3 regions of the Solibacillus sp. GQ1 genome follow, and region 1 is predicted to be linked to each of the others. Evidence: riboswitches for the same ligand, from Rfam matches in the RefSeq annotation. Region 1 holds a riboswitch; each other region holds the start of a gene.
What was found. A riboswitch is a leader RNA that binds a small molecule or an ion and turns the genes downstream of it on or off. The one in region 1 is predicted to bind cobalamin.
Positions count from the first base shown of each region.

Region 1 (3,214 bases):
TTTGGCAGGAATTATTATGAGTAAAGTCTTACCGTATAAAATAAAGGAGTTTTATTTGGGAGATTAGTGAAACGGGGAAAATTGAAATGGATGATAGGATTGGATTTGCAGTAGTTGGGATCATTATTGCAGGTTTAACTTATGCTTTAATTAAACAAATTATAGAGACAAAGCATAGCAGGAACGGCATTGGCAGCCCGCTGTATCGAAAACAATTGGCAAGAAAAAATAAAGTGATGACAGTTGCGTTAATTGGAGTAATAGTATTTTACACATTAAATATCATGAGCGTTATCGCTTCATCTATTCCGGTATCAAACAGCATTACTGTACTCGGTACTTTTTTAAGTTTTTTTGTTTACTTTTTTGCAAGGATAATAATGAAACCGCAGCTGGGTGATCAGCGTAGGAATTTAAGCCTTTATTAATAGGAGAGTGCTGCGATGAGTAAACGCTTTACAAATTTAGACCACGATGACCGGCTCGGTACTTTTAAAGATGTCCTGAAATGGCAGCGATCAAAGCAAAAGAAAGTTGTCGATTACGAAGTACCGCAGTGTGAGGAAAAGCAAATTGCGTTTCTAAAAAGTAATCGCACGGAGCAGTCCGTTACGTGGATCGGCCACTCGACCTTTTTGATTCAAAAAGAAGGGCTCAATATTTTAACGGACCCGGTTTGGGCAAATTGGATGGGTGTAGCGAAACGGTTGGCAGAGCCGGGGGTGCGGCTGGATGAATTACCGGACATTGATATTGTCCTCATTTCACACTCGCATTACGATCACCTGCACGTACCGACGTTAAAGAAATTGAAAAAACGAAATCCCAACGTATTGTTTCTTATTCCGGAAGGGCTCGGTTATTTAATGAAGCGTCATAAGTTGCACAACTTTATCGAGCTATCATGGTATGACAAGCATGAATCAAGTGCGCTTGAAATTCATTTCGTTCCTGCAAACCATTGGACAAGACGCATGCCTTGGGATACGAATACATCGCATTGGGGCGGCTTCATATTGCAAACGGCATCGGATGCGCAAAGTATTTATTACGCCGGAGATAGCGGGTATTTTAGAGGCTTCAAAGATATTGGCGAACGCTTCAACATACATACAGCGCTAATGCCAATCGGTGCATATGAGCCGGAATGGTTTATGCATGCCTCCCACGTGACACCGGAAGAAGCGATCCAGGCGTTTTGTGAGGTCGGAGCGAAAGTGTTTATTCCGATGCATTACGGTGCCTATATGCTGGCGGATGATACACCGAAAGAAGCGATTGACCGGCTGCATGATCATTGGCAGCGCGCGGATTTGGAAGAGGTGGAACTGAAAACGTTGTCGATTGGGGAGACGTATAGAAGCTGAATGCATAGACCCCTTGACGAGAAGACAGGTTCAAAGTAAAGTAATGTTAAATTCATCAAGCATTAGGTGCCCGTTAAGGGAGAATAGGGAATAAAGTGAAAAGCTTTAGCGTAATCCCAACACTGTATAGAGGAGTTTCATAGCAAAGCCCACTGGATGTCAATCTGGGAAGGGGCTATGAAATCATGAATCTGAGCCAGGAGACCTGCCTAAGTATGCTTACTTTTTATAGACACTGGATATGTCTGTAGTTTATTTGTTATCGAATAAACTGCAGGCTATTTTTATTGTCAAAAATTCATTCTAATGGGGGAAACGAAACATGAAATTACTACAGCAAACGATTGAACAAATTCAAGAAATCGACCGACAAATGGAAGACAAAGCACGTCAGTACATAGACTCATTAGCTAAACCGCCTCAAAGCTTAGGGAAGCTCGAATCTTTAGCTATGCAAATTGCTACAATTACCGGTGAGCTTGCGCCGAAAATCGATAACAAAGCGATGATCGTCATGGCTGCAGACCACGGAGTATATGAGGAAGGGGTAACGCCGAACCCGCAAGGTACAACGGTATTCCAAACACTTTCCTTTCCAAAAGGGACGACAGGAATGTGTACGATTGCGAAAATCACGAATGCACAAGTCATTCCGGTAGATATCGGAGTAAAAGAAGATTTACCTCAAGACGCAGGGGTCATTATTAAAAAGGTGAAATACGGGACGGACAATATGGCGAAAGGTCCAGCGATGACCCGAGAAAAAGCGATTCAGGCAATTGAAGTAGGGATTGAAGTCGCAACAGAAGCGATCCAAAACGGTATCAATCTTATCGGTACAGGTGAAATGGGCATAGGAAATACGACGCCAAGTGCTGCGGTTCTTTCGGTACTTCATGGCTGTGATCCTATGGAAGTAACGGGCTTCGGCGCTGGTGTCGGGGCTGGCGGCATTAAATATAAAGCCGAAGTTATTCGAAAAGCAATTGCATTGAATGAGCCGAATGCGGATGATCCGATTGATGTTGTCGCGAAAGTCGGCGGACTGGAGATTTGCGGGATGGCAGGAATCTTCCTTGCAGCAGCAGCGAATCGTGTGCCGGTCGTTGTTGACGGGTATATTTCAACCGTTTCAGCATTAATCGCCTATAAATTAAATCCGAATGTGAAAGCATATTTGATACCGTCACATTTATCGGAAGAACCAGGTGCAAAAATTGCGGCCGAGCTTTTAGGGCTGGAACCGATGCTGCATATGAATATGCGACTTGGAGAAGGATCGGGTGCTGCATTAGCGTTCCCGATTCTTGATGCGGCTTGTTCGATGATTACGAATATGGTCACGTTGGAAGAAGCGGCAGCGCTATTAGTAGCCAAGTAGAATAAAAAAATTCATATAATAAAATTCAATAAAAAGGCTACATTAAAAGAAACAATTACTTTAAATGTAGCCTTTTTTCTATAATTAAAGTGTTCCCGGAAAATAAGTACGGCTTTTCAGTCTATTCCATTTATCTTACCAGTAAAATACCAATAAGCGGAACTTTATCGTTTATTTTGCCAAGCAGAGTACGATAAAGAAAGCCCAACCCAATCCTCGTAAATGTAGTGTGCGAGCAAAACATTACAAGTAGTGGATAGAACTTGATATTATTTTACAGAAAATTCAGTGAAATTCAAGCGATAGTCCTGTCAAATGCGTTTCCTCTGTAATATCCTATATTAATTAAATGTAAAAACATATCCGAACTGTTAATAATACCTAAAAAAGTGCTTTTTTATTCAACCATGGAATAAAGTAAGCGGTAAATAGGGTATGGAAACGTAAGACCAATAAAAAGGAGAGG
Region 1 is NZ_JCAXEX010000002.1:202,801-206,014, forward strand. Features, by position in the region: gene AC6CH1_RS13370 (hypothetical protein) at 1-67, shown strand, start outside; gene AC6CH1_RS13375 (4-aminobutyrate aminotransferase) at 87-428, shown strand; gene AC6CH1_RS13380 (MBL fold metallo-hydrolase) at 444-1,367, shown strand; cobalamin riboswitch at 1,415-1,594, shown strand; gene cobT (nicotinate-nucleotide--dimethylbenzimidazole phosphoribosyltransferase) at 1,690-2,748, shown strand.

Region 2 (3,214 bases), on a different contig from region 1:
TCGAAGTGATTGAGATCCCATATATAACGGACTTGAACTACTTAATTCATACTATGGAATTTTCAACTAATAAAGAAGTTTTGGATGCGGAAGTTGTTACGAATAAAATCCGGTATCGTTCGAAAAATGAAGAATTACTTAGTTATGTACGTCCTACGGAGAAACATTTTGAGACAATGAAGGAAAATGTCATTGCTTATTTACCAGAAAACGCTTTTGCTATTAATCAATTTTTAGAAAGAGAAGATATAGAAGGTGACAGTGCAGGACTTGCCACTGTATTAAGCGCTCTTATCGAAAATGGTGACGTTAACAATAATATTCCGATTGCCGTAACTGGAGCGATTGATAGCAAAGGAAATGTGAAGGAGATCGGTTCAATAAAAGCGAAAACTTTGATTGCCGAACAAAGCGGTTTTTCTTATATTTTTTTGCCTGATGAGAATGCAGAAGAGGCAAGGAAAGTGAAAAAAGATGAGCAGCTTAATATAGAAATTATCGCTGTGGCATCTATAGAAAATGCTGTAACTGATATAGAAAAACTAAATGAAATAGAGTCATTAAATAAATAAAATGAAAAACAGAAAATAAACAACCTTTGTTAATTAAGATAGGAAATTAATGTGCAAAGGACCGAAATAATGAAGGGACAATGCTTTATCTTCACTGAAAAAAACTGATATCATAATAATTGTTCTATCATTTTTTAATAGACTATGTTATTTTTATAATAATTTAATAATTTGCAATTTAAATAAGTGCTTACAGAATTTTGTAAGGTAAAAGGGAAATTAGTGAAAGACTAATGCAGCCCCCGCTACTGTAATAGCTGATGAAATCACAATGAATCACTGTCGTAAAGATGGGAAGATGTGAAAGTAAAAGGAAGCTTAAGCCAGGAAACCTGCTTATTTAAACGATACTTACTTTTCGGAGGGAGAAGTATAGGCGAAACAAGTAATTGTTTTTGTGTTTTTCTATACTTTTTTAGTATTAATTTCACATGCCCGTACCTCTTTCTAACGAGAGGTGCGGGCTTTTTTTATTTCTTAGTGGATAAGCAATACTAGTTTTTAATGAAATCCACATAAGAAAAATTATCATCACGTCCTATTTGGTGCGCGATGTATTTTTCTAATAGGGAGGGTGTTTACATGCAAAAAGGAAAGATCTTTGTTGTAGGGTTCGGACCTGGAGATCGGGAACATATAACAAAACGTGCAGTCGATGCACTACAGCAAAGTGATCACATTATGGGCTACAAAACGTATGTTGAACTGATTGAGCACTTAGTGACGGCGAAAACTATCGTCAGTACGGGAATGACTGAAGAAGTTTCACGTGCGCAAGAAGCTGTAAAACAGGCTGAAGCCGGCCATATAGTTGCTGTTATTTCCAGTGGTGATGCAGGTGTTTACGGAATGGCAGGCCTCGTATATGAAGTATTAATCGAAAAGGGATGGACTGCAAAAGAAGGGATTGAAGTAGAAGTCGTTCCGGGTATATCAGCGATTAACTCCTGTGCAAGTTTACTTGGCGCTCCTGTTATGCATGATTCGTGCACAATTAGTTTAAGTGACCATTTAACACCATGGACGGTCATCGAAAAACGGATTGAGGCAGCGGCAATGGCAGACTTTGTCGTTGCGTTTTACAATCCTAAATCCGGCAGACGGACAAGACAAATTGTGGAAGCACAACGAATATTGCTTAAGTATCGTTCACCTGATACACCTGTCGGATTAGTAAAAGCGGCCTATCGGGATACGCAGGACATTGTGTTAACAACACTAGAAGAAATGCTCGAACATGATATCGGAATGCTGACAACGGTCGTCGTTGGGAATTCCTCAACATTTTACTACGATAATAAAATCATTACACCGCGTGGTTATCAGCGAAAATATACTTTAGGGCAAGAAAAACAACTATTAAAACCGCACCAACGTTTGAAAAAAGAAGCGGAACCTTGGGCGTTGGATCAGGAAACGGGTGAAGCAAAGACCGGGTATGAAAAAATTGAAGCTATAGAGAAAAAAATAGTTGAACCAGCAGCCATTAAAACAACCGCATTACAGCTTGCAAATGAAGCATTAGCGCTCGTACATAAAGAAACGTCAGCAGTAAAAGTTGAAGAAAATCCTTTTTTAGTGCAGCAAGAAGTGGAATCCATATTTGAGTTTGCTATATCACCAGGTGTTGCCAGTAAAATGATTACACCTGCACAAATGATTACATTGGCAGAGGTTGTAGGAGAACGGGGTACGATGGAATATACGCCTGATCACCGTCTCGTGTTGAAGGTACCAACTGATTCACCTCAAAGAATCGTAGAAACGGTAGAAAAAACGGGTTTACTTGTTCAACCTGTCGGCGACGTAGTAATCGTCAAGGCGTGTGATTTCTGTTACGGCGAAAAAGCCGAATCCATTCCATATGCTGAAGAGATTATGGAAACACTTGGTGGCATTAAAATGCCGAAAGAACTACATGTCGGTTTTAACGGTTGCGGAATGGCATGTTATCGCGCGGTTTTTGATGATATCGGCATTGTTTACCGCAAGAAAAAGTTTGATTTGTTTATCGGTTCCAAACCAGTTGGACGAACAGCACATGCAGCACAACCTGTCCTTGAAGGGATCGATCCCGAAAAATTGATTCCTTTACTAACAGAAATCGTTGCGGACTATAAAGAAAATGCACATCCGAATGAACGTTTTTTCAAATATTTTAAACGTGTAAAAAAAATCCTGAATTTCAATTATGTTGATATGTCATGCAAAATTAAAGTGGAAGAGGCCCCTTGTGGAGATTAGGTGAAATGATGATTTTATTTTTAGCTGGAACAAGTGATGCAAGAGAGCTGGCTGTTCAATTAATGCAAGCGGGACAAGAATTGGTGGCGACTGTCGTGACGGAATCTGCTGCAGCGAGTCTACAGGAAGCGAATGTTCCGTACCATGTCGGTCGTTTAACAGAACAGCAAATGAAGGAACTAATTGAAGAACGGCGGGTAACAACGGTGGTAGATGCAAGTCATCCGTATGCAGAAGAGGCTTCCAACACAGCGATGGCCGCTGCAAATTTAACGGGTATTCCCTATATTCGATATGAACGTCCGCAGCAAAGTTATGTACATCCGCTTGTTACGGAAGTGGAAACGTATACAGAAGCGGCAATTGCTGCATCTGCATATTCAGGAACAATTATGTTG
Region 2 is NZ_JCAXEX010000001.1:1,134,530-1,137,743, forward strand. Features, by position in the region: gene AC6CH1_RS05515 (S16 family serine protease) at 1-572, shown strand, start outside; cobalamin riboswitch at 740-926, shown strand; gene cobJ (precorrin-3B C(17)-methyltransferase) at 1,155-2,816, shown strand; partial or broken gene cobK (precorrin-6A reductase) at 2,825-3,214, shown strand, end outside.
Region 2: linked by a shared signal. The riboswitch ahead of cobJ (precorrin-3B C(17)-methyltransferase) and the one ahead of cobT (nicotinate-nucleotide--dimethylbenzimidazole phosphoribosyltransferase) in region 1 are both predicted to bind cobalamin.

Region 3 (3,214 bases), on a different contig from region 1:
TCAATTGCATTTTCCATATATGTTGCTGGCGTAATAATAATTTCTGGATTACGAGTGATGACATCTTCTTCCGTTACACTAATCCAGCTCGACTGATCAGCAAAAATATTTTCAACATTCGCATGGTTCATTATTTCCTGCTGGAACGTGCTGCTGCCGGTAGTCCAAAGAGCCGGAGCTGGTGACACTTCATAATATGCTTTTTTCTTCGTATCAAGTGTCGCTGTTTTTTCCTGTACTGTATCAATTTGTTCCTTAATGTCGGCTACAACTTCTTCCCCTTTATGTTCGACACCCATTACTTCCGACAGCTGGATAATATCCGAATATACATCATCAAATGTCTCCGCAGAAGCAATTACAAACACTTTAAGACCTGCATCTTCCAATTGGGTAATTTGTGCTTCCTCCCCGATTGTGTACGCTACAACGACATCCGGATCTAATTCCAGAATTCGCTCTGCATTGATGACTGTAGAAGTCGACACTCGTTCAATTTTTTGTGCTGCTTCCGGATATGTATCATATTCTGTTGCGCCGATAATTTGTTCACCGACACCCAGCTCAAACAAAATCTCTGTATTGCTTGGTTGCAGAGAAATAATTGTTTCCGGTACTTCATCGAATATCACTTCAACACCACGGTCATCTATAACCGTGTAGGGTACTCCATTATTTTTCGATTCAGCCTGCTCTTCTTTTTCTGCTTTGCCACCTGTTTTTTCCTCATCTGATCCACATGCTGCCAGTAATAATGTTGCTGCTAAAGCAACGACCCACTTGTTATTAAATTTCATTTGTTGTAACTCCTTTTTTCTTTTTCGATGGATAGGATTTTGAGATAAATGGAATTTCCTCTTGTTGATGCTGCTGATTCATATAGACCGCCATGACAAAAAATACATTAGCAAGCAGCCCTAGAAAATCAAACAGAATTTCATCCACTTCTCTTTCCTCGCTCACTTTATGTAATGCCCTGTAAGACTTTTTCGCCTCACTGCGGCAAATATGCAGTCTTGCTGCACTTTCGATTCCTTGTGGCAGTACAAACTGCTGAATCGCTTCTCCAACTTCACTTACATAAAAATCGTATCGATTGCTTAGCCATTGCAAATCCTCAGATGTAATGGCCAATTTGCCGCGGACCGAACCATTTGCATGATAGGCTAATGGTTGAATCCTCCTCAAATCCTCCAAGACGACTTGACCGGATGCATCATCGACTAATGTCGGAAAAACGGTACCGATTCGTGTTGTTAAAGAATCAGTGCGGATTTCATAATCGACACAGCTTTGCTTTTCCCGCATAAACGGATAGCAGGAAAAACGGATATCCTTTTTCATAAAAATTCTCCTCACTTCATGTAATGCCTCACCGAAAATATTGAGTGTACGAAAAAAAGCCACCCATGAGAAAATGGATGGCTTCAAAAATCAAACAAGAATGCAAAATGTTGCTTATTCAATCAGTGACTGCCGTACATTCTCTTTAATTCCGAAGAGGGATGTTACGATAAGAAAAAGATTGGTCTCCTGGCTCTGCGTTTCACTTTACTCATAAGTACCTTCCCGCTATATTAGCAGTGGTCTCACACTTATTTTCATCAACGCTTACAGTTACGGATATAGCTTCGGATTTGCACCGAATTCCCATTTATGCATAATGCATCTTTTTCCTGCAAATTTATTCAATTTGTCTTAATCACTTTAGCATATAAAAAAGATTATGCAAATAAATATTTACTACAGCTACCTACAAACATTCCGGACATTTCCCGTAAATCTCAAATTTATGGGCCTCCACAGCATAACCCGGCAGTTTTTCACCGAGCATTTCCATCGGGCAAACAGACAGTTCTTTTACTTTCCCGCAATCACGGCAAATAAAATGGTGGTGATGGTGATCCGACTCACAATGCATACGGAAATTACGCTCACCGTTTAATTCTGTTTCTTCTAAAATATCAAGCTCCACAAAAGTAGCCAAGTTACGGTAAATTGTATCGAAACTCATTCCAGGGAAATCTTTTTTTAATACCGATAACAAATCACGGGCAGTCAAATATTTTTCTGTAGCTGCAAACATACCCAAAATCAACTCTCGTTTATCCGTCTTTTTATAGCCATTTTCCTTTAATATTTCCCACGCGCGCGCTGCATTCACAGTACTTTTTCCCCTTCCGATTTAATAGTTAATTTCAACACAATCTTCTTAATTAAAATTACTGACAGCAAGATTAAAATGGATGTGACAACAATTGTTCCACCTGGTGCCAAGTTTAAGTAAAAGGCAGAAACGAGTCCAATTACTACGGCCAGCTCTCCAAATACAATCGCTAAAATGATTGCTTCTTTAAAGCCGCGAGCTAATCGCATCGCTGCTGCTACCGGTAATGTCATTAAGCTTGAAACAAGCAAAATTCCGACAATACGCATACTTGCTGCGATTACGAGTGCGACAACAACCATAAAGATTAGATGAATCCATTTCGCGGGTAAACCGCTCGCTTTCGCATATTCTTCATCGAAAGACAATACGAAAAGTTCTTTAAAAAATAGTATTAAAAATAATACAACTATGACTGCAATTGCCAGTACAACATATAAATCCTGGCGTGATACAGCCGATACAGAGCCGAATAAATAACTCATTAAATCCGCATTAAATCCGCTTGCAAGTGAAATAAAAATGGCACTCACACCGATTCCACCCGACATAATAATCGGAATCGCAAGTTCTTCATAATGTTTATATAGTCTACGTAATCGTTCAATTAAAATCGAACCACTTACAGATGCGACAATCCCTAGATAAATCGGGTTCAGCAATGCCAGCGCTGCAAACGATTGGCTCAAATACAGGCTCCCTGCAATCCCCGCCAAAGTGACATGCGACAGTGCATCTGCAATAAGCGATAAACGTCTTACTACGATAAATACACCTAATAGTGGTGCGATTACTCCAATAACTAGCCCTGAGAAAAAGGCGTTTTGTAAAAATTCATAGTTTAATATAGCTTCAATCATAACGGCCTGCTCCTCTTAATGAATCTTTCGAACAGAGTGGCCGTTCCAGCTAGCAATCTGTTCTTCCGAAATCGTATCAAAATCATTTTTGTATCCGTGAAAATGGATCGACTGATTTAAGCATGCGACATGACTGACACGATCCGAAACCGTGTCCACATCGTGTGTAACTAAAATCATTGTCATA
Region 3 is NZ_JCAXEX010000001.1:756,060-759,273, reverse strand. Features, by position in the region: gene AC6CH1_RS03515 (ABC transporter substrate-binding protein) at 1-797, opposite strand, end outside; gene AC6CH1_RS03510 (cobalamin adenosyltransferase family protein) at 787-1,344, opposite strand; cobalamin riboswitch at 1,507-1,688, opposite strand; gene AC6CH1_RS03505 (Fur family transcriptional regulator) at 1,754-2,164, opposite strand; gene AC6CH1_RS03500 (metal ABC transporter permease) at 2,161-3,027, opposite strand; gene AC6CH1_RS03495 (metal ABC transporter ATP-binding protein) at 3,043-3,214, opposite strand, start outside.
Region 3: linked by a shared signal. The riboswitch ahead of AC6CH1_RS03510 (cobalamin adenosyltransferase family protein) and the one ahead of cobT (nicotinate-nucleotide--dimethylbenzimidazole phosphoribosyltransferase) in region 1 are both predicted to bind cobalamin.